Regions from separate parts of the Marinobacter sp. R17 genome, predicted to be linked through region 1. Evidence: predicted binding sites of a transcription regulator. Region 1 holds the regulator's gene; each other region holds the start of a gene.
The links. Region 1 encodes sigma-54, which starts transcription at its own class of promoters, with help from an activator protein. Its sites were predicted from a motif close to ANTGGCATNNANNTTGCTNT; they were not measured.
Positions count from the first base shown of each region.

Region 1 (5,798 bases):
GGCGCGCGCCGGTATCGGCTACCTGCCGCAGGAAGCGTCCGTGTTCCGCAAGCTCAGTGTCCGAGACAACATCATGGCGATCCTGGAAACGCGCAAGAAACTGAGCAAGGCCGAGCGCGAGACGCAACTGGAAAGCCTGCTGGAAGAGTTTCACATCACCCATATCCGGGACAGCCTGGGTATGGCGTTATCCGGTGGCGAGCGGCGCCGGGTGGAAATCGCCCGGGCGCTGGCGATGGAACCGGCGTTCATTCTGCTGGACGAACCGTTTGCCGGCGTCGACCCGATCTCGGTGAGCGACATCAAACAGATCATCCGGCACTTGCGGGACAAAGGGATCGGCGTGCTGATTACCGATCACAACGTGCGAGAGACCCTGGATATCTGCGAGAATGCTTACATCGTGAGTGGTGGGCACATCATTGCCTCCGGTCACGCCGACGACATCCTGGCCAACCAGCAGGTCAAGGAGGTCTACCTCGGCAACGAGTTCCGATTGTGAAAAACGGTCACAAATCCGGCCAAAGTGCGCCCCGGGCTATCGCATAATCGCCCCGAGACGCTAAACTCAAAAGCAGGACCGAACGGCGAACCACTCGCCCTGACGGTCAAAACGTTGTCATCTGGACACCCATAGCAGTAAACTTCGGCAAAGAATTTGCTTGTCGCGCCAAATTGTCATTCGACATGTTAAGTTTCAAGGCCCTATCGATATCGGGCGTGGCGTGATTCGCGAAAACCAGGCAACAAAAGTACAGCCGACAGGCATAGGGTGACGGGACTAAATCGATGGTAATGAAAGCTTCGCTTCAGCTGAAGCTGGGTCAACAGCTCACCATGACACCCCAGTTGCAACAGGCCATTCGCCTGCTGCAACTGTCCACGCTGGACCTGCAACAGGAAATCCAGCAGGCGCTCGAATCCAATCCCATGCTGGAGACCTCCGAGGAGGAGGACGGTAACGACTCCGCCGAGAACGACGGCGATACCGACGACAGCAACTCCAAAGAGCAAAGCGACTCCGACGCGTCGCAGGAAGACACCAGCTGGGACGAGCCCGCTGACGAACCGGACTGGAACACCGAAACCAACCAGGACATTCCGGACGACCTGCCCGTCGACACGGCCTGGGACGACATCTACCAGTCCGCACCCGCTCCCGCCTCACGCGGGGAAGACGAGGACGACACCGATTTCGAGTCCCGCAACTCCCCCACCGAAACCCTGCAGGATCACCTCCTCTGGCAGTTGAACCTGACGCCCATGGGCGATCGGGACCGTGCCATTGCCCATGCCCTGCTCGATTCGGTGGACCCGCGTGGCTACCTGGTGACGTCCCTGGACGACATTCACACCGGCCTGCTTGATGAGGCGGACGAAGATCCCCTGGAAATGGACGAGGTCGAGGCGGTCCTGCGTCGCCTTCAGCATTTTGATCCGCCCGGCGTCTTCGCCCGTGATCTGCAGGAATGCCTGCTGATCCAGCTCAACCAGCTGCCTCCGGACACTCCCTGGTTGCCACAGGCCAGACTGGTGGTCAGTCACTACATCAACCTGCTGGGGAACCGGGACTACGCCCAGCTGCTGCGGCGCAGCCGCCTCTCGGAAGAACAGCTCAAATCCGTGCTGGCCCTGATCCAGACCCTCAATCCACGCCCCGGCGACTCACTCGATCGCGCTGAACCGGACTACGTGGTGCCTGATGTGGTGGTGTCCAAGATCAAGGGCCGCTGGCGCGTGGAGCTGAACCCGGAGATCGCACCGCGCATTCGCGTCAACGCGGGTTACGCAGCGCTGATCCGACGTGCCGACAACAGCGCCGACAACAACTATTTGCGCGATCAGCTGCAGGAAGCCAAGTGGTTCATCAAAAGTCTGCAGAGTCGTAACGAAACCCTGCTCAAGGTCGCCACACGCATTGTCGAGCATCAGCAGGGATTCCTCGACCAGGGCGAAGAAGCGATGAAGCCGCTGATTCTGTCTGACATCGCCCAGGCCGTCGGGATGCACGAATCCACCATCTCGCGGGTGACCACTCAGAAGTACATGCACACACCGCGTGGCATCTTCGAGCTCAAGTATTTCTTCTCAAGTCATGTCAGCACGAACGAAGGCGGCGAGTGTTCGTCTACGGCAATTCGTGCCATGATCAAGAAACTGGTTGCCGCCGAAACACCGAAGAAGCCACTCAGTGACAGCAAGATTGCCGCTTTGCTGGGTGACCAGGGGATCCAGGTCGCACGACGCACCGTGGCCAAGTATCGGGAAGCCATGCATATTCCGCCTTCCAACGAGCGCAAGCGGTTGGTGTAATCGTCGGAGGGACGGAAGAGCAGGATTTTCAAGCGTCCGCCGCACGCGACGGGCTCAACGCCGGAAACGGAGACGTTATCCGGGCATGTCGACAATAGGAGAAGCCTATGCAAATCAATATGTCAGGTCACCATGTCGAATTGACTCCCGCTCTGAAAACCTATGTTTCCGAAAAGTTCGAAAAACTCGAACGCCATTTCGACCACATCAGCAACTGTCAGGTGACCCTGTCCGTGCAGAAGCTTCGCCAGACGGCCGAGGCCACCCTGCACGTTATTGGTGGTGAAATTCATGCAAAGGCTGAAAACGAAGATATGTACGCGGCCATTGACGGACTCCTAGACAAACTCGACCGCCAGATCCTGAAACACAAGGAAAAGACGGTTGATCGAATGCACGGCGCGACCAGCCGCTAGCGGTTCATAAAGGGAAAGCATTCCATCCATGACGGAAAGTCCACTAACCATTCAATCCATCCTGGTTCCCGAGCTCACCCTCTGTGGTGTGCCGGGAACCAGTAAGAAACGCATCCTGGAACTGATCGCCGAGAACGTCGCCCGGCGCTATCCGGAACTCGACGAGACCCAGATTTTCAACAACCTGGTGTCCCGCGAGCGGCTCGGCAGCACCGGGATCGGACAGGGCATTGCCATCCCCCATTGCCGGCTGGAAGGCTGTCATCAGGTGGTCGGCGCCCTCCTGACCCTGGAAGAAGGCGTGGCTTTCGATGCCATCGACAACCAGCCGGTCGATCTCCTGTTCGTGCTGATCGTTCCCAAGGAAGCCACCAGTGAACACCTGGAGCTTCTCAGCCAGCTGGCCGAGAAGTTCAATGACCGCTCTTTCTGCGAGCGTCTGCGACGCTGTGAGGATGCGTCGCAGCTGTTTGAGGTCATGACGCAATCAGAGTGAATCATCTGCTGATCGGCGAAGGCACTGCATGAAACTGATTATAGTCAGCGGGCGCTCCGGCTCCGGCAAGAGTACGGCCCTGCACGTTCTGGAAGACCTGGGCTACTATTGCATCGACAATCTGCCCATCGGCCTGTTGTTTCCCCTGGTCGAGGAGGCGGGCAACGCCTCGCCCAACAAGTTGCGCAACATTGCAGCGAGCATCGACGCGCGCAACCTGTCCGATGAGATCGCCAACTTCGAGGCCATCCACGAGCGCCTATCCACCTGCGGCATGAAGGTCGAAATCGTCTTCCTCGATGCCACCGACCAGGCTCTGCTGCAACGCTTCCACGCCACCCGGCGCAAGCACCCTCTCAGCGATGGGCGGACGTCATTGCGCGAGGCGATCACGGACGAAAAACACCTGCTTGAGCCGCTGGCCCAGCTGGCCGACCTGTATATCGACACGACCGAGCTGTCGATGTACGAGCTGCGGGACATGATCAAGCAGCGCATCGTCGGCCGCCGGGAACAGGAGCTGGCGTTGCTGTTCCAGTCCTTCGGCTTCAAACACGGCGTACCGGTCGACTCCGACTACGTTTTCGACGTGCGCTGCCTGCCCAACCCCTACTGGGACGCCAACCTGCGTAAATTCACCGGTGTCGATCCAGAAGTGCAGACGTTCCTGGAGAGCCAGCCGGAAACCCGGGAGATGCTGGATACCCTCACCCGTTTCCTGGAAACCTGGCTGCCCTCGTTCCAGGCCAGCAATCGCAGCTACATGACCATTTCCATTGGCTGTACCGGTGGCCAGCACCGCTCGGTTTACATGTGCGATCAACTGGGCCGCTACTTCAACCAGAAGTACAGCAATGTCCAGGTTCGCCACACCGAGCTCCCGCACCTTCATCCAGCGTCGACTGACGATCCGTCATGATTCGCCAGCCGATCACCATCATCAACAAGCTCGGACTGCATGCCCGGGCGGCGGCCAAGCTGGTCAGCACGGCGTCGGATTTCGACAGCCAGGTGCTGATTGCTAAGGAGGGCCGCGAGGTCGACGGCAAGAGCATCATGTCCGTCATGATGTTGGCCGCCAGCTGCGGCACCGAAATCGAGCTGGTGCTGGACGGGCCCGACGAGCAGGCGGCCCGGGACGCCCTGGTAGCGCTGATCGACGATTACTTCGGTGAAGGCGAATAAGGGTTCGCGATGATCGCTGCACGCCCCTCTCGACGTGACCCCAAAGCCGGTGGAATTCACCTACACTGAATTCTCACGTCTGCAACGTAAGTCCGCTATACTTAGGAACTTCTGAATAAGTCCTGGAGCGCCTCAGGGTGATCATGGCCGTCCACTTTCACTCGGCTCGGTGACGAGACATTTCAGGACTTATCCAGGAATCCCACAAAACGAGACAGGATGGCGCAGCAATCCCCGGATTGCCCGCCAGAGAATCAGCCGCAGGACGCGCCGATCGTCCTGATCCGGATTCATGGGTAAGTCATGTCAGACGCAGTCGAAAACAGCCAGGCCCGGCAGCGCCTCCGCACCCTGGGCGAGGCGCTGGACAGCGGTGCCCTGCAGCAGGTCGCGCGCATCCTCAATGGTGGCCTGAGCCCCAGCGATATTGCTCACCTGCTGGAATCCTCTCCGCCGCGCCAACGTGCCCTGCTCTGGAACCTGGTCGACAAGAGCCTGGAAGGGGAAGTCCTCCAGTACCTCAGCGACGACATCCGAAGCTACTTCCTGAGCAAGCTGAACGCCCAGGAACTGGCGTCCATTATCGAAGACTTCGAGTCGGACGACCTGGCCGACCTGCTGCAGCAGCTGCCGGACACGGTGATCCAGGAAGTCCTCGACACCATGGACGACCAGGATCGCCAACGGGTGGAGGAAGTCCTCGCTTACCCGGAAGACACCGCCGGCGGCCTGATGAATACGGACACCATCACGGTGCGTCCGGATCTCAGCATCGACGTGGTGTTGCGGTATCTTCGCCGCCACCGCTCCCTGCCGCCGATGACCGACAGCCTGATCGTGGTTAACCGCCGCGACGAATACATTGGCGTCATGCCGATTACCAAGATGTTGGTATCCAGTCCCAGCGCCACCGTGCGGGAGGTGATGGACACCGACATCGAGCCGATCCCGGTCAACCTGTCCGACACCCAGGTCGCCACCCTGTTCGAACGCTACGACCTGATCTCCTCGCCGGTAGTCAGCGAAGAAGGCAAGCTGCTGGGCCGGATCACCATTGATGACGTGGTCGACGTTATTCGTGAAGACGCGGACCACTCGCTGATGAGCATGGCCGGTCTGGACGAGGACGAAGATACCTTCGCGCCGGTTATGAAGACCACCAAACGCCGGGCGGTCTGGCTGGGCATCAACCTGATTACGGCGTTTATTGCATCATCCGTGATCGGCATGTTCGAAGGCACCATTGCCAAGGTCGTGGCCCTGGCGGTCCTGATGCCCATCGTGGCCAGCATGGGCGGGATCGCCGGCAGCCAGACGTTGACCCTCGTCATTCGCGGCATGGCGGTGGGCCAGATCAGCGGCGCCAACGTACGCTGGCTGCTGAACCG
Region 1 covers NZ_RHGZ01000001.1:40,618-46,415, forward strand. Annotated here, with positions in the region: gene lptB (LPS export ABC transporter ATP-binding protein) at 1-502, shown strand, start outside; gene EB809_RS00205 (RNA polymerase factor sigma-54) at 790-2,313, shown strand; gene hpf (ribosome hibernation promoting factor) at 2,421-2,729, shown strand; gene ptsN (PTS IIA-like nitrogen regulatory protein PtsN) at 2,758-3,225, shown strand; gene rapZ (RNase adapter RapZ) at 3,254-4,144, shown strand; gene EB809_RS00225 (HPr family phosphocarrier protein) at 4,141-4,410, shown strand; gene mgtE (magnesium transporter) at 4,714-5,798, shown strand, end outside.

Region 2 (5,798 bases), on a different contig from region 1:
ACTGCGACACACGGAGCCCCGGCTGATGGGGCTGGATTCCGACCCGGCGCGACTCAAGGGACACCGTACCGCCGGTCGCAACGTGTCCTTCGCCGACGCGGAGGATTTCAATTTCTGGCAAACCCTGGACATGCCCGAACTGGAAGCGGTCATCCTGTGCCTGCACGATATCGAGGGTAAGAAGATTGCGGCCCGCAAACTCCGGGAACGGGGCTTCACCGGTTTCATTGCGGCGCACACCCTGCATGAGGACGAGGTGCCGCAAATTCGCGAGGCCGGCGCCGACGACGCCTACCTGACCATGAACGAGACGGGGGTGGCCCTGGCCGGCCACGTCAACCAGCACCTCAACCCCGTGGACCGCACGCCCCTGCCGGAGAGTCTCGGCTAGACGCCTCAGCCGGGACGGTGACCGTGACTGCCGGGCACGTGGCTGTTTTCCGGCTCCTCCACCGGCTCCATGCGGTCCAGCTCATTCAGAATGCCGCAGTCCCGTGCGGGCTGATCCACATCGCACTGACCCTGAATGACTTCCAACTGACGCGCCAGCTGATTCAACTCCTCAACGCGGTGGCGAACATGCTCCAGATGCTCCCCCAGCAGCGCGTTGGCCTCACCACAACGGGCCTCGGGATTGTCCCGCAGCTCGAGCAGGTGGCGGACTTCATCCAGGGTCATGTCCAGTGACCGGCAGTTGGCGATGAAGCGCAACCGGTCGAGGAAAGCGTCCCCATAGTCCCGGTAGTTGGCCTCGTTGCGACCGGGCTGAGGGATCAGGCCGATCTTTTCGTAGTAACGGATGGTTTCCTGGGAAAACCCGGTCTTGCGCGCCAGGGTTCCGATTCGCATGACTCGTTGCCTCGCTTTCAGTTTTGGGCGATCGGGGCAAAGGCCCCGCCGGTCAGGGCCACCAGATCCGCTGGCGCCAGCGCGATTTCCAGTCCCCGTCTACCGGCGCTCACATGCACCGTCGGCAGCGACTCGGCGGAGGCATCCACCACGGTCTTCAGGCGCTTCTTCTGGCCCAGCGGGCTCACCCCGCCCAGCACGTAGCCGGTCACCCGCTCCACGTCCCGGGCCTCGGCCATGGTCGCCTTCTTGGCGCCGGCCGCCTTGGCCATCTGCTTGAGATTCAACTTACCGGTAACCGGCACAACGCCCACCGCCAGCGCGCCGCTGTCCAGTTTCACGACCAGCGTCTTGAACACCTGGTCCGGTGACAGCCCCAGTTTCACAACGGCTTCCTCACCGTAGCTTTCAGCGCCCGGATCGTGTTCGTATTCCTGGATCTCGAAGGCAATGCCGGCCTTGCGGGCCTGGTCAATAGCCGGTGTCATACAGGGGCCTCCCTGGTTTCGTGGTCGGCGGATGCGCTGGTCTGGCCGGCGCTGCCACCAAGAATCACCAACCGGTCTCCGGTCTGCAAGTCCAGCGGTGTCGTCCGGTCCGGATTCAGCATGACCCAGGAGCCGTTGCTGTCCGGCCGGGTCCGGAAGACACCCAGCGCGGTCTCGCCGTGACGGCCGGCCGCCGCTTCCAGGGCCGCAAAGTCAGGTTCCGTCGGTAAGTCGTAATCGGCGAAGTCGCGAAAGATGATTTCAGCGCCGCCCGGGGTAAACAGCTCTTCCAGCACCACCCGCAGCTCCCGACGCAGGGCCACCTGGGCCAGAATGTGACTGAGGATCATCGGGCTGACCATCGTCTCGCTCTGGTTGGTGACCAGCAGGGTTTCATTGTCCGGATCGCTCAGTTCCAGGATCACCTGCGGCTGGGCGTCGGCATCGGCCAGCACCTCCTGCAGTTGCAGGTAGCCCATCATGGTACGGGCATCGGCTTCCTCACCGGACGCCAGCCGATCGCTGCTGAGCAGCAGGATACAGTCGTACCCCGCTGGCTCCAGCGCACGCAGCTCGGCGTCCACCACGAAATCCGCCTCGATCTGATGGTGGCGGACGCCCTGGCTGTCGCCAAAGTACCGGTCGATCGCCAGTTGCCGATCGTCGGCGGGCACGATCGACACCAGGTCGACCTGGAAAGCGTGGCTGTCATAACCCGCCATTTCCGAAAGCAACGCTGGCACCCGATCGTTCCAGCCCAACATCAGGATCCGGTGGCGGGGACCGGTATGGGTCAGCGGCAGCACCGGCATCGCGCCGCGCTCAATCGTATCCAGTGGGGTCTTGAGATCCGCCGGCGGCTGGGTTTCCGAGTAATCCCGGGCCAGGATGATGAGACGGTCCTCGTCCCGAATCGGCGTGTCTGACGGGGCGTTCAGGCGAACCTGCCAGCCACCCGCTCCGTCCTGCAGAACCCCCAGCACAATCGCTTCCGGGCAGGTCCGGGCAAATTCCCCCAGGGTCAGACCTTCGGCGATGTCGCCGGAACGCACATAGATATCATTACCCACCCGCGCCGTGAGCAGTTCGTTCAGCACTTCCGACAGCCCGGGATGCAGGATGGTCTGAACCATCAGCCGGCTGATCACCGCATCGCCGGCAATCACTTCCAGCGGTCCGGGATAGGCCCGTTCCACCACCGCCTGCTTGCGGATATCGTCGATCTCGGCGACCACGTAAGGCAAGGGCCGGTGCTGATATTGGGCCTGGGATGCCATCGACAGCAACGCCTTGACCGTGCGGACATCGGCCGATACGAGGCTGTCGGAGCCATGCTCACGCCCGCTGGGCACGATCACCGCCGCCGCGTCCAGACAGGCCGCCCGGTGCAGGGCTTCCGGCTGCAATGGGGTACCCGAGCGCAGTACGATCTGGCGCGCGCGCCGGCCAATCTCCCGGTCGCTGCTCAGGCTCAGCACCTGTTCCGAGGACACTTCCTCCGACAGCACCACCATGCGCAGTCGGCGCGTGGCATGCAGGGCCAGGAAACGCCGCACCCGGCCACTGGAGGCCAGCAGCTCCTGGATCAGGGGAATCGTCCGGTTGTTCCAGCCGAGAACCACCACGTGATGGCGCAGGGTGACCGGCGTCAGCCCGCGTTCAAGATCGGTCATGCGGGCAATCAGCGAGCGGGTCAGGATCGCCACCAGCGTGCCCATGAACACCACATAGCCGGTGATCGTCAGCAGGGTCGATACCAACCGCCGCCAGTCGCCCTGGTCATCCCCCAGGTAACCGGGGTCCGTCAGCCGCAGGAAGGCCCACCAGACCGCGTCACCGAGGTCGCCGAAAGAGTCGCTGCCCGGCCAGACCAGCAGTCCGCCGACCAGGGAAATCAGCCCGATAAAGACACCAACGACCAGCAGCTGGAAGAGCGCACCTTTCACAAACTGGCGTTCAACGATGTACTTCACTCGGTCCAGGAACGGCAATGGCAGCATGGGCTGTCCTCTTACGTGAACAAAATCATCATGTTGGCAAATCCGGAAGCGGTCAAGGCAAGCCACCACCTCCGACGCAGTTAGCGGTACGTCGACAATATTTACAGGAAGAACCGACGTTAGCGGTTCAGGATCTGCAAGTGGTCAGAAACCACAGCATTTTCCCGGATGGCACCAATTATGCTCAATTCCAGTTCCGGGGCCTATTCAGCCTGCCAGTGTAAGGCGATCTGACTGGCCCTGAGGGAGCATTCTCCAGCTTGCCGCCAGACCTTAATGGCGGCTGGAGAGAGGGCAGTCTCCCCGGGCATCAGGAGCATTGAGTGCCTGTAAGAACGGCCGAGGCTGTCCGCCCTGATTCCTGCCTAGTGAACGCGGCTCCGGTCAAGGTAGCCGCACAGTTGCGCCGACTCACGACGAACTTGTGTTCAGAGGCACTAGGCTATGCACAACCATAAAACGCTCATCTGGCTGGCGCCCGGTGGAACGGTACCGGATTCGTGCAGCGAACTGGCCCGACACTGGGCCCTCTACCCGGCGGATCTTACGATACCGCCGCGTCGCCGGACCGCCACCCTGCCCAAGGTGCGGGTCGGCGTGATCGACCTGACGCACTTCACGCCGGAACTGGCCCCGCTACTGGAGGGCTGGATCGAAGCGCTCTGTCCCACCCAGTGGGTCGGCCTGCTGGCTGAACAGCCGGAACCGGACAGCCCGCTGAGTGAGATTGTTGCCGCTCACTGCATGGATTACCACACCCTGCCCTACGACATGCTGCGCATGGACAACGCCCTGGGCCATCTGTGGGGGATGGCGGATCTGTTGAGCCGCCTGCAGGGCCGCGTCCGCCAGCCGTTCCAACTCCACGCGCTGGCCGGACGCTCACCGGCCATCCAGGCAACCCGGGCCCTGCTCCGGCGCCTGGCCCAGACCGCCGAGCCGGTGCTGATTACCGGCGAGAGCGGCACCGGCAAGAACGCGGCCTGCCGGTTCATCCACGAGCATTCGGCGGTCCAGCAAGGGCCGTTCGTCACCGTTAACTGCGCGGCCCTGCCGGTCAATCTGACCCAGAGCGAGCTGTTCGGCCACGAGAAAGGCGCCTTCACCCATGCGCTGACCGCCCGCCCCGGCCGCATCGAACAGGCGGACCGCGGCACGCTGATCCTGCGTGACATCGACGAACTGCTACCGGAACAGCAATCCACCCTGTTGCGTTTCCTGCAGGAAGGGCTGGTGGAACGCCTGGGCAGTCAGCGCCAGCGCCGGGTAAACGCCCGCGTCATTGCCACCAGTTCGCAACCGCTGGAGCCGCTGGTGGCGCAGGATCAGTTCCGTGCCGACATTTTCTACCGGTTGGGCAACCTGCAGGTGTCGCTGCCTCCGTTGCGCGACCGTCTGGAGGATCTGCCCGAACTGGCCAGCTCGATCCTGCGGGCCGCCGCCCGGCATGGCCGCCACCATCGCCGGCGATTGTCCGAAGACGCCATGGCCAGCCTGCTGGAGCACAACTGGCCGGGCAACCTGCGTGAACTTCAAAACCGGCTGCAACGGGCCATCCTGCTGAGTGAGTCAGACACCATTACGCCGGCCGACCTGGGCCTGCAGACTCATACCCCGGATGCCACTGTCTCTGCCCAATTCTCCCTCGCCCGCTTCCGCGCCCGCGCCGAGCGCGAAGCCATTACCCATTGCCTGAATCTCTCCAATAACAACATTTCCGCGGCCGCGCGCATGCTGCAGATCTCGCGCCTGTCGCTCTATCGGCTGATGGCGAAGCACGGTACCGGCCCCACCACGCCGGAATCCGGTCGGTCATCGGTCGTCCGAAAAGGAGGATTGTCATGATCCGCTATGCCCTGGTTCCCGCTGTCCTTGGCAGCAGTCTGCTCCTGCAACCCGCCCTCGCCCAGACGTCAACCGCCGACGAGGAGGCCCAACGTATCAACGAAAAGGCCAGCGAAATCGCGTCGATCACCACCGATCGGGGAATCGTGACGCGCCCCGGCAAGTTCGTCATCGAACCTGCGTTTTCCTACGCCAACAGCAACTCGACGCTGGTGGCGATCGAGGGGTACACGGTCATTCCGGCGCTGCTGGTCGGGCTGATCAACGTCTCCGAGGTGCAGCGCGATATCTTTGTCGGCGCGCTGACCCTGAAATACGGCATTACCAGCCGTCTGGAAACCACGATCCGGGTTCCCTACCTGGATATCCACGAAGATTTACGCGAGCGCGAGGCGTTCCAGGGCACACCGGTGGACCGGCTGACCGAATCGTCCGGCCAGGGTCTGGGGGACATTGAGGCCACGCTCCGCTATCAGTTCAACGACGGCGTCGAGGGCTGGCCCTACATCATCGGCACCTTCCGGGTGAAGGCCCCGACCGGGGAGGGGCCCTACGACGTGGACCGGCGTGTGCTGGAAGACAGTCAGGGCAACCCGATTGGGGTGGCCTTCACCGA
Region 2 covers NZ_RHGZ01000036.1:26,389-32,186, forward strand. Annotated here, with positions in the region: gene EB809_RS19215 (cation:proton antiporter) at 1-391, shown strand, start outside; gene cadR (Cd(II)/Pb(II)-responsive transcriptional regulator) at 397-849, opposite strand; gene ybaK (Cys-tRNA(Pro) deacylase) at 867-1,337, opposite strand; gene EB809_RS19230 (CASTOR/POLLUX-related putative ion channel) at 1,334-3,337, opposite strand; gene EB809_RS19235 (sigma 54-interacting transcriptional regulator) at 3,782-5,182, shown strand; gene EB809_RS19240 (transporter) at 5,179-5,798, shown strand, end outside.
Region 2: a site for sigma-54 is predicted at 3,505-3,524, ahead of EB809_RS19235 (sigma 54-interacting transcriptional regulator). Genes of this name have one in related genera too.

Region 3 (5,798 bases), on a different contig from region 1:
GTTCTCCGCCTGATGAGGCCTCGTCGGTGTAGGTCACGTTGCCGTGCTCATCCACGCTCTTATAGACCTGGGCCTGGGCGCCGGTTGCCGCCAGGGCCAGGAGGCCAAATACAACCACAAGTTTCTTCACGGGGATCTCCCTGTTTTCTCTTTTATTCCCGATTATTGGCAGGCGGAGCGCTGCAATGCAACCGCCTCGCGGTGTTCCTTACGGGATTCTAATGTAGCGGCCGGCGGCACGGCTGTTAAGCCGAATTTTGTGTCTTCCTGAAACGAAAAAAGCCCCGCCGGAGCGGGGCTTTGCTGCCTGAGCCGTAGCTCTTAGACAGAGTAGTACAGGTCGAACTCGACCGGGTGAGTCGTCATGTTCAGACGCTCGACTTCGGCACGCTTCAGTTCGATGTAGCCAGCGATCATGTCTTCAGTGAAGACGCCGCCGCGAGTCAGGAACTCGTGATCGTTTTCGAGAACGTCCAGTGCTTCCTGGAAGGTTTCGCACACGGTCGGGATATTCAGTGCTTCTTCCTTCGGCAGATCGTACAGATCCTTGTCCATGGCATCGCCCGGGTGGATCTTGTTCTGGATGCCGTCAAGGCCGGCCATCAGCATGGCGGCGAACGCCAGGTAAGGGTTGGCAGACGGATCCGGGAAGCGCACTTCGATACGACGCGCTTTCGGGCTGTTCACGTACGGGATACGGATGGAGGCGGAACGGTTACGGGCAGAGTAGGCCAGCATAACCGGTGCTTCGAAGCCCGGAACCAGGCGCTTGTAGCTGTTGGTGGACGCGTTCGCGAAGGCGTTGATGGTCTTGGCGTGCTTGATGATACCGCCGATGTAGTACAGGGCGATTTCGCTCAGGCCAGCGTAGCCGTCACCCGCGAAGACGTTCTTGCCGTCCTTGTTCAGGGACATGTGAACGTGCATGCCGGAACCGTTGTCGCCGACAACCGGCTTCGGCATAAAGGTCGCGGTCTTGCCGTAGGCGTGCGCTACGTTGTGCACGCAGTATTTCAGGATCTGGACTTCGTCCGCCTTGCGGGTCAGCGTGTTGGGGCCAACGCCGATTTCACACTGGCCGGCTGTGCCGACTTCGTGGTGGTGAACTTCGATTTCCAGGCCCATGGATTCCATGGCGGCACACATGGCGCCACGCAGGTCGTGCAGGCTGTCGACCGGCGGAACCGGGAAGTAACCGCCTTTAACACCCGGACGGTGGCCGATGTTGTTGCGCTCGAAATCTTCACCGGATACCCAGGCGGCTTCTTCGGAGTAGATTTCGTACATGGAACCCTGCATGTCGGTGTTCCACTTCACTGAATCGAATACGAAGAATTCCGGCTCCGGACCGAACAGGGCGCCGTCGGCAATGCCGGTGGACTTCAGGTACTCTTCGGCGCGACGGGCAACGGAACGCGGGTCGCGCTCGTAGCCCTGCATGGTTGAAGGCTCAACGATGTCGCAGGTGATGTTCAGGGTGGTTTCTTCGGTGAACGGGTCGATCACGCCAGTCGCGTCATCCGGCATGAGGATCATGTCGGACTCGTTGATGCCTTTCCAGCCGGCGATGGAAGAGCCATCAAACATCTTGCCGTCTGAGAAAAAATCTTCATCCACTTCAGAAGAAGGCAGGGTCACGTGCTGCTCTTTACCGCGACTGTCGGTAAACCGCAGGTCGATCCATTTCACTTCGTGCTCTTTGATCAGGTCAAGCGTCTTGGACATTACGCATACTCCGTCAGTTTATGTCTTTTATGGAGCCGGCTCGGCTGAACGATACCCGTCCAGCGTCCGATTCATTCGACAGGCGCATGGCAGCTTATCAAAACAGCTGCGCGCGTGCCTGCAAATTCGGCTGCAATCAGATAAGCAAAGCGCTTGCCAAGATCAAAGAATCGTTCGATGGTGGTGCAGAGTGGGCATTTAAGGGGCGGGAGGGACGGTGCGCTTGTGTGCAATGTCACACGCGTGGTGCACGATATGCTCTATTAAGGTGCGTTATTTAGAAAAATGAACCAAAACAGTGCGCACTATCATTCGAGTGTTTTTGCAAAACTACGGTTGTTCACTCTTTAACCGTAGTTGTGCCTTGCTGTTTTCGATATACTGCGCGCGCCCGAAGCCCGTCGTCATCCGTCGCGGGCTTCCATTTCCCAGGGTGAGCCTGCTGTGTCCGGAAACCATGGTCTGGCCCCCGACTAACATTTTTCAGATTTGAGATGGCATGCCGGACTGCGTTGTCCCTTCAATCGTCTCAGGTCAGTTGCATGCCTCAGGATTATCTTGTGATCGAAAAACGCCGAAATATCGCCATTATCGCCCACGTTGACCATGGCAAGACCACGCTGGTTGACAAGCTGCTCGAGCAGTCCGGAACCCTGGACCGCAAAGAAAGCGGCGCCGAGCGCATCATGGACTCCAATGACCAGGAGCGTGAGCGCGGTATCACCATTCTGGCCAAGAACACCGCGATCCGCTGGAACGAGTACCAGATCAACATCGTCGATACTCCGGGCCACGCCGATTTCGGGGGTGAGGTCGAGCGCGTCATGTCGATGGTGGACTCCGTGCTGCTGCTGGTCGACGCTGTCGATGGGCCGATGCCCCAGACCCGTTTCGTGACCCAGAAAGCCTTCGATCAAGGCCTCAAGCCGATCGTTGTAGTCAACAAGGTGGATCGTCCGGGTGCACGTCCGGATTGGGTGATCAACGAAGTGTTTGATCTGTTCGATCGCCTCGGTGCCACTGACGAGCAGCTGGATTTCCCGATTGTCTACGCGTCGGCACTGAACGGCATCGCCGGTCCGGAAGCGGATCAGCTGGCGGACGACATGACCCCGCTGTTCGAAGCGATCGCCGAGCACGTGCCGGCGCCGGATGTTGATGTCAGCAGCCCGTTCCAGATGCAGGTGTCGCAGCTGGACTATGACAGCTATGTCGGCGTTATCGGGATCGGTCGCATCACCCGCGGCAAGCTGCGTCCGGGTCAGCAGGTTACCGTTATCGATCGTCACGACAAGAAGCGCAACGCCAAGGTGCTAGAGGTCAAAGGCTTCCACGGCCTGCAACGGGTACCGGTCGAAGAGGCGAGTGCCGGCGACATCGTCTGTATCAGCGGCATCAGCGAGCTGTTTATTTCCGATACCCTGTGCGATCCGCAGAATGTGGAACGTCTGCCAGCGCTGACGGTCGACGAGCCGACCGTGAGCATGACCTTCCAGGTCAACGATTCCCCGTTCGCCGGTAAGGAAGGCAAGTTCGTCACCAGCCGCAACATCAAGGAGCGCCTGGATAAAGAACTGCTGCATAATGTGGCACTGCGTGTCGAGCCGGGCGAAACCGCTGAGAAGTTCAAGGTCTCCGGCCGGGGCGAACTGCACCTGTCGGTCCTGATCGAGAACATGCGCCGCGAAGGCTACGAGCTGGGCGTGTCCCGTCCGGAAGTCGTTCAGCGCGAAGTGGACGGCGAGCTGCAGGAGCCGTACGAGTTTGTGGTCATCGACGTCGAGGACCAGCACCAGGGCTCCATTATGGAAGTCATGGGCCTGCGTCGTGCCGAGCTGAAGAACATGGTGCCGGACGGTCGTGGCCGTACTCGCCTGGAATTCATCATGCCGGCACGCGGCCTGATCGGTTTCCGCAACCAGTTCCTGACGCTGACGTCCGGCACCGGGATTATCACCAACGTCTTTGAGCACTACGGACCGGTTAAAGGCGGCGACATCGAGCATCGCAACAACGGCGTGCTGGTGTCGATGGTCGACGGCAAGGTGCTGGGCTACGCCCTGATGACCCTGCAGGAGCGCGGTCGTCTGTTCGTGGATCCCGGCACCGAGGTCTACGAAGGCATGATCATCGGTATCCACAACCGCGATAACGACCTGGTGGTCAACCCGACGAAGGCGAAGCAGCTGACCAACATCCGGGCGTCCGGCTCGGACGAGAACGTGATGCTGACCCCGCCGATCCGGATGTCTCTGGAGCAGGCGCTGGAGTTCATCGATGACGATGAGCTGGTGGAAGTGACGCCGGAATCGGTCCGCATCCGCAAGAAGCTGCTTAAGGAAAACGAGCGCCGTCGGGCCCACAAGAAGTAAGTCCGCACGAACCACCCTCGCCGGCCATTCGGCGAGGGTGGTAATTCCCTGCCCAATCTCCTACATTCAGAAGTCTGCCCGATCCACCGACTTCCGGATGTCACCATGCTGACGCTCTATCCCGAAATAAAGCCCTACGCCGAGCACCGACTCAAGGTCGACCCGCCTCACGAACTCTATATAGAAGAAAGCGGCAATCCGGATGGTATTCCGGTCGTCGTGGTCCACGGAGGCCCGGGTGGTGGTTGTGAGGACTATTACCGGCGCTTTTTCGATGCCGAGCGGTTCCGGATCATCCTGTTCGATCAGCGTGGCGCCGGGCGCTCGACGCCCCTGGCGGAGCTGAACGGCAACGACACCCAGGCCCTGGTCGAGGATATGGAGCGTATCCGCCAATTCCTCGGCATCAAGCAGTGGGTGCTGTTTGGTGGCAGCTGGGGCTCGACCCTGAGTCTGGTCTATGCCGAGACGCATCCGGATCAGGTGCTCGGGCTGGTATTGCGCGGCATCTTCCTCTGTCGGCCGCAGGATATCCGCTGGTTCTATCAGGACGGCGCCGGACGGATATTCCCGGATTACTGGGAGGACTATCTCGCGGTAGTGCCCAAAGAGGAGCGTGGCGACATGGTTGGCGCTTATTACCGGCGCCTGACCAGCACCAACGAACTGGAACAGATGCAGGCGGCGAAAGCCTGGTCCGTCTGGGAAGGGCGTTGTGCCACGCTGCACCCCAATCCCCGGGTGGTGGAGCATTTTGGTCACCCCCACGTGGCGATCGCCCTGGCCCGGATCGAGTGCCATTATTTCATGAACAATGCGTTTCTGGAGCCGGACCAGATCGTTCGGGACGCCGGTCGCCTGCAGGGCATTCCGGGCCACATCGTCCACGGCCGATACGACATGGTGTGTCCGCTCGACAACGCTCACGCCTTGCGCGAGGTGTGGCCTGAAGCGGAGTTCTCGATTATCCGTGATGCGGGCCATTCGGCGTCAGAACCGGCCATCGTCGACGCCCTGTTGCGGGCCTGCGAGAAAATCGCCGAGCACTACGCGCACTCACATCAGCGTCCGGTTTAGGGAGCGCATGGGAGGCGTCTGGAGCCGTTCGGAACTCATCTGCATTTGTCTATTTATGTAACCGCCGCTTGCCGTGCTGAATGGGGATAATTAGAATCCCGATCAGTTCGTTGCAGTACTGTCATGTGTTGGTCACATTTCAACCATGACCATGCCTCAGCAGTTCGAACCGGAAAAGGGACAAGGAGTTGATTTGAAAGCCCTCATCCAGCGGGTGACTCACGCCAACGTGGACGTCGACGGCCAGACGGTCGGACGCATCGACGACGGCATCCTCCTGTTTCTCGGTGTTGAGCATGCAGACACTGACGAAACCGCCCGGCATCTCTGCCAGCGTGTCCTCAACTATCGCATCTTTTCCGACGACGCCGGTCGTATGAATCTCAGCCTCCAGGACCGCGGAGGCAGCCTTCTCGTTGTCCCCCAGTTCACCCTCGCCGCGGATACCCGTAAAGGCCAGCGCCCCAGTTTTTCGTCTGCGGCGCCACCGGAGCAGGGCGATGCACTGTTCAGTGCTTTTGTCTCAAGTGCGAAGGAACTCGTTGGAGAGGCTCGGCTGGCAACGGGAAAATTCGGCGCCGATATGGCGGTGTCGCTGGTCAATGACGGGCCCGTTACGTTCCT
Region 3 covers NZ_RHGZ01000007.1:50,985-56,782, forward strand. Annotated here, with positions in the region: gene EB809_RS07145 (DUF4124 domain-containing protein) at 1-130, opposite strand, end outside; gene glnA (glutamate--ammonia ligase) at 322-1,725, opposite strand; gene typA (translational GTPase TypA) at 2,286-4,097, shown strand; gene pip (prolyl aminopeptidase) at 4,203-5,174, shown strand; gene dtd (D-aminoacyl-tRNA deacylase) at 5,368-5,798, shown strand, end outside.
Region 3: a site for sigma-54 is predicted at 1,867-1,886, ahead of glnA (glutamate--ammonia ligase). Genes of this name have one in related genera too.

Region 4 (5,798 bases), on a different contig from region 1:
GGGACCAGAAACAGGCTGACGAAGCCGCCAATCGAATGCACGCCCGACGCCGTTTGACGTGATCCGTCGGGGAATCCACTTTAAATTTACGCATGCATTTCGCCGAGTTTTGTCTATCCTCAATGCCGTGGAATAATCAAAAATGAGTTCGGAGACATCCCGGACACTCGGCGTAAAGGACATACCCGGGGCAGGGCCGCAGACGCCATTCAAAGGTGCCGCGCCCGATTCAGAACCGCTGGCTCAAGCATTGACGGAGGACACCGCATGGCAATTCATACGCGGCGAAGCGAAGATGGTCGCACGCTGGTTATCAGTATTGATGGACGCTTCGACTTCAGTTCCCATCAAAGCTTCCGCGATGCCTACGAACACGATGATCAGGACGTCAGCGATTACGTCATTGATATGTCTGAGACCACCTATCTGGACAGCTCCGCGTTGGGCATGCTCCTGTTGCTGCGGGATTACGCCGGCGGTGATGCCGGCCGCGTCCGCATCGAGAACTGCAATAGCGATGTGAGACGGATTCTCAGCATTTCCAATTTCGAGCAGCTGTTCTCCATCCAGTAAACGGGAAGAGACGTTACGTTGGACGATGTGCAAAAGGACGCGCAGACGTTGCGCATCCTGATTGCCGATGACAGCGAAAGCGACCGCCTGATTCTCAGTACCATGGTCCGGCGTCAGGGCCATGATGTCATGACGGCTGCTGACGGTATCGAAGCGGTGGAATGCTTTCGGCGTTTCCAGCCCCAGATCGTGTTGCTGGACGTGATGATGCCGCGCATGGACGGTATGGATGCGGCACGCCATATCAAGGCGCTGGCGGGCGAATCGCTGGTGCCCGTCATTTTTCTGACGTCCCTGTCCGACGCCGACGCCTTGGCCCGCTGTCTGGAAGCCGGCGGCGATGACTTTCTCTCCAAGCCCTACAACCGCATCATCATCGAAGCGAAGATCAACGCCTTTAATCGCATGCGGGTGATGCACCGGACCCTGAGCCAGCAGCGGGACGTGATTCGTGCCCACAACCAGCGACTGGTCAACGAGCAGAATATTGCCAAACGGGTTTTCGACAATGTCGCCCACACTGGCTGCCTGGATGCGCCGAATATCCGCTACCATGCCTCGCCCATGTCGGTGTTTAACGGCGACATCCTGTATGCCTGTCCGCGTCCGTCGGGTGGCATGAATATACTGATCGGCGATTTCACCGGCCACGGTCTGCCGGCGGCCATTGGGGCCATGCCGGTGGCCGAGATTTTCTACGGCATGACCAGCAAGGGCTTCCTGAGCGGCGATATCCTGCGCGAGATCAACCAGAAGCTGTGGCGCATCATGCCCAAGGACATGTTCTGTTGCGCCGCCTTTATCGAGCTTGACCTTCATCTGGGCAACCTCAGTATCTGGAATGGCGGATTACCTTGTGGCTTCCTGCTGCGCCGGGGAGAGGCCGTTGAACGACTGACCTCGGCCCACCTGCCATTGGGGGTCGTCGCGGCGGAACGCTTCAGTGTGGATGTGGCCCGTTACAAGGTCGAAGAAGGGGACACGGTGCTGTTTGCCACCGATGGTGTTCCCGAAGCCATGAACGCCGAGGGCGAGATGTTCGGCGAGACCCGGCTGGAAGCCGCCGTTGCCGGTACGCCCGACGACCAGTCGGTGCTGGATGCGGTGCTGCGGGCGGTAGCCCGGTTTACTGGCGCCGAGGAATCCAGCGATGATCTGACGGTGTTGACCGTCGACGTGGTACCGCCGGCCGAGGTTGAAGAGCTGCCATTGCGGGTCACCCAGTCGGCCCTGAGCGGGCCGGCTACCTGGTCCTGTGAGTATGAGGTAACTGGCGAAACGCTGGCCCAGTTCAACCCGCTGCCGCTGTTGCTCCACATCTGTATGGAGGTGCCCGGTCTGCGCCGGCGGGGTGGCGAAGTGTACACTGTGCTCGCGGAGCTTTACACCAACGCCCTGGAACATGGGGTGTTGGGACTGCCGTCTGTCTGGAAGAATTCACCGGAAGGGTTCGGCCAGTACTATGCCGAGCGGGAACGCCGACTGCGAACCGTGGGCGATCATGCGGTGCTGTTCCGCCTCGAACACAAGACCGGCCGGAACGGCGGTGAGTTGCGGGTGGTGTGCCGGGATAGTGGCGTGGGCTTCAACTATACTGAGCAGACACAAAGGACCGTCCCTGAGGCCGGGTACGCCGGCCGCGGGCTGGCGTTGCTGCGACAGCTGTGTGACTCGCTGACGCACCATGGCACGGGCAATGAAGTCGAGGCGGTCTATCGCTGGACGTTCGATCCCGACGAATCGGAACAACACACGGGTTGAACCGGGATGACGGAGCAGGCAGTGTAGCCGACCTCCGTTGGCGGCGCGTTCCCGAGGGGGCACGTCCGGGGCATCGTTGAGGGATGCCCGCTGATCCAAGCTGGACAAGGTGATCCGCCGGCCAAGCCGCAGGCCGGCCGGATGACAAGGAGACAATCATGAACGACAAGCCACATCTGGACGATGACGCGCTTGCGGAACTTCAGGAGGTTATGGAAGGTGAGTTCGACGTGTTGATCAGGACCTACCTGAGCGACTCGTCGGAACGGCTGGATACACTGAGATCGGCAATCAGTGATCGTGACGCCGACGCCTTCACCCGATCCGCCCACAGCTTCAAGGGAAGTTGCATCAACATTGGTGCGCCACGACTTGGCGCTTTGTGTGCCGATGCGGAAATGGCGGGCAAGGAAAATCGCATTGAAGATGCCCGCCACGTTCTGGACGATATCCAGAGCGAATTTGCTACCGTCCGCGAGCTGCTTGAACGCACCCTGATGCCTTGAAGCCGGAGTCGGCCTGTCGGGCCGGCCCTTGTGCCGGTGGTCCGACAGGTCAGCGCGGGCGGGTGCCCGCTCAGCGAGCACCCGCCCGCCGGATGGAATCTGGCATCTTAATTGCTCCAGTCCCTGCAACACTGATTGATTGATGCCTAGCGGCAAGAGGTTGCCATGTCCGGACTGGTGCTTAACCCTGCATCACCCACACCCGATAAAATGTTGGACCGATCCTCGTCGGCTGGAGACTCGGAACGTTCCGGAGAAGCGTTCCAGGAAGTGTCCAACCGCGAACAGTCTCGCCTGGAGCAAAAGGAGGCGCAGCAGGACCGGGCCCAGCGCCGGGCGGAAGATGAGCGTCTGCAGGAAAAACGGGCTGAGCGGGCCGATGCCAACGAGCGCCAGGAAGAAAGCGCCCGGGCGGACAAGGCCGAAGAACAGCGGCGTTCCGATGACGCCAAGGCCAAGGATGCCAAGGGCAAAGAGGCCGATGCCGCCGACGATGACAAGTCGGTCGCGGAGAGCCAGGCCGACAAGAGCGAGAAAACGGTGTCTAATGAGGAAAAGGACGGCAAGGATCAGAAAGACGACAAGCGGAAAGACGATGCCGCTGCGCCGATGCTCTTCTCCATGCCAACCAATGTGCCGGTGGAAGGCGCCAAAACATCCGCAACCGACGGTCCATCGACCTCGTCTTCTGCCGCACAGAATCCGCTGCAGGGGCTTTCTCTCAAATCGCTAGGTCAGGGGGCATCGGGCAACAGTGCCCAGGACGGGAACAGTGACGGCCTGGGGGCCGGTAAGTCGGACGCCGTCAGCACGCTGCTTGGCAAGGGCGCTGCCGCCGAAGGCAAAGCCCTGGATTTCTCTGCCCAACTGGGTCGCTTGCAGGGAGACAGCAGCACCCAAACGTCGGTGCAGAATAACGCCACCAGTCTGCAACGGGGGCTTGAAGGTCGCGAAACCATGGCGCCCCTGAAAAGCTATTCCACCAGCATTGATCTGCCGGTTCAGCACGCCGAGTGGGGCGACAAGATCGCCGGCAAGCTGGCCTGGCTCACCAGTCAGCGCATGTCCGCCGCGGAAATCCACGTGACCCCGCCGGACATGGGACCGCTGGAAGTCCGGGTTCAGGTGCATCACGACCAGGCCCAGGTGACGGTCCACGCCACCCATGCCGCCGTCCGGGACCAGTTGGAACTGAACGGCCACCGTCTGCGTGACATGCTGCAGGAGAACGGGTTGAACCTGGATCGTTTTGAAGTGTCCGCTGACACGGCAGACCAGGGCGCCCAGCAGCAACTGCAGCAGGAGGATGAGAATGGTGGCAATGGCAGTGGCAGCCTGGCCGGAGAGGGCGAGGAACTTTCGACCGACGAATCCGGCACGCTCGCCAGCGGTCAGCTTGATCTGAGCTGGCGTGGCGAAGTGGATCTGTACGCCTGACCGCCCGGTCAGGCTGGCTTTCCCCTCCCGCTCTTCGCGACGAATTTTCCGTCAGACCCCGTCAGAATGCACGGAACGTGCGTTCGTGGTTTATGTCTCCGCGTCCAAACGCTAAACTTCTGTTTTCCAAAAGATCTGACTGGAAGCGGCTATCTGGAGCAGGATTGGCCTGTTCCTTGCTGCTAACATCTCCAGACAGCGTGATATGACAATAATCTGACTGTAGGACTTATGGCGGAAAATACCGAGCAGGCCCCTGCGGGCGGGGGTAAAGGCAAGCTGAAGCTGATCATCGGCCTTGTCCTGATCATTATTCTGGCGGTGGGGCTGTCGGTGGCCGGCACCCTCTGGTTCCTGAAATCCGATGACGGTGCTGCCGCCGATGAAGCGGCCGCCGACGAGACGGCCGAGCCAGCATTCCAGTCCAGCCACTACTACGCCATCACCAAACCGTTTGTGGTCACACTGTCCACGGACGGGCGCCAGCGTTACATGCAGATCTTCCTGGCGCTGCAAAGCCGCAACCAGGGGGCGCTGGACGTCGCGCAGGCCAACATGCCGCTGATCCGAAGCCGGTTGCTGACCCTGTTTGGCGGGCAGGATTTCCAGGCCATGCAGACGCCTGAAGGCAAGGAAAAGCTGTTGCAGGAGACACTGGACACGATCAACGGCATCCTGGCGGAGGAAGGCGGCGAGCCGATCGACCATGTCCTTTTCGAAAATTTTGTGTTGCAGTAGCTATGACAGATTGTGGCCGATTGACTAATCTCGAGGTCGGATAGGGACTATGCAGGACTTACTCTCACAAGACGAGATCGACGCGCTCCTGCACGGCGTTGATGACGGCGATGTCGACACCTATGACGACGTCGACGATACCGGCGTCAAGAATTACGACCTGGCCAGCCAGGATCGGATCGTGCGCGGCCGGATGCCGACGCTCGAGATGATCAACGAGCGATTTGCCCGTTACACCCGCATCAGTCTGTTCAACATGCTGCGCCGCAACGCCGACGTTTCCACCGGCGGCGTGCAGATCATGAAATTTGGCGAATACATCCACACGCTGTACGTGCCCACCAGCCTCAACCTGGTCAAGATGCGCCCGCTGCGCGGCACCGCGTTGTTTATTCTCGACGCCAAGCTGGTCTTCAAGTTAGTGGATAACTTCTTTGGCGGGGAAGGTCGGCACGCCAAGATCGAGGGCCGCGAGTTCACGCCCACCGAGACCCGCATCGTGCAGATGATGCTCGATCAGGTCTTCAAGGACATGCGCGAGGCCTGGAATGCCGTCCTGAAAATGGATTTCGAGTACCTCAGCTCCGAGGTCAATCCGGCGATGGCCAACATCGTCAGCCCCAGTGAAGTGGTGGTGATCAGCACGTTCCATATTGAGCTGGACGGCGGCGGTGGCGAGCTTCACATGGCCTTGCCGTATTCCATGATCGAACCGATCCGGGATGTGCTGGACGCGGGTGTCCAGAGTGATATCGACGAAGTCGATGAACGCTGGGTCAATGC
Region 4 covers NZ_RHGZ01000002.1:101,197-106,994, forward strand. Annotated here, with positions in the region: gene fliJ (flagellar export protein FliJ) at 1-62, shown strand, start outside; gene EB809_RS02435 (STAS domain-containing protein) at 268-573, shown strand; gene EB809_RS02440 (fused response regulator/phosphatase) at 592-2,334, shown strand; gene EB809_RS02445 (Hpt domain-containing protein) at 2,493-2,840, shown strand; gene EB809_RS02450 (flagellar hook-length control protein FliK) at 3,111-4,277, shown strand; gene EB809_RS02455 (flagellar basal body-associated FliL family protein) at 4,509-5,015, shown strand; gene fliM (flagellar motor switch protein FliM) at 5,065-5,798, shown strand, end outside.
Region 4: a site for sigma-54 is predicted at 2,939-2,958, ahead of EB809_RS02450 (flagellar hook-length control protein FliK). Genes of this name have one in related genera too.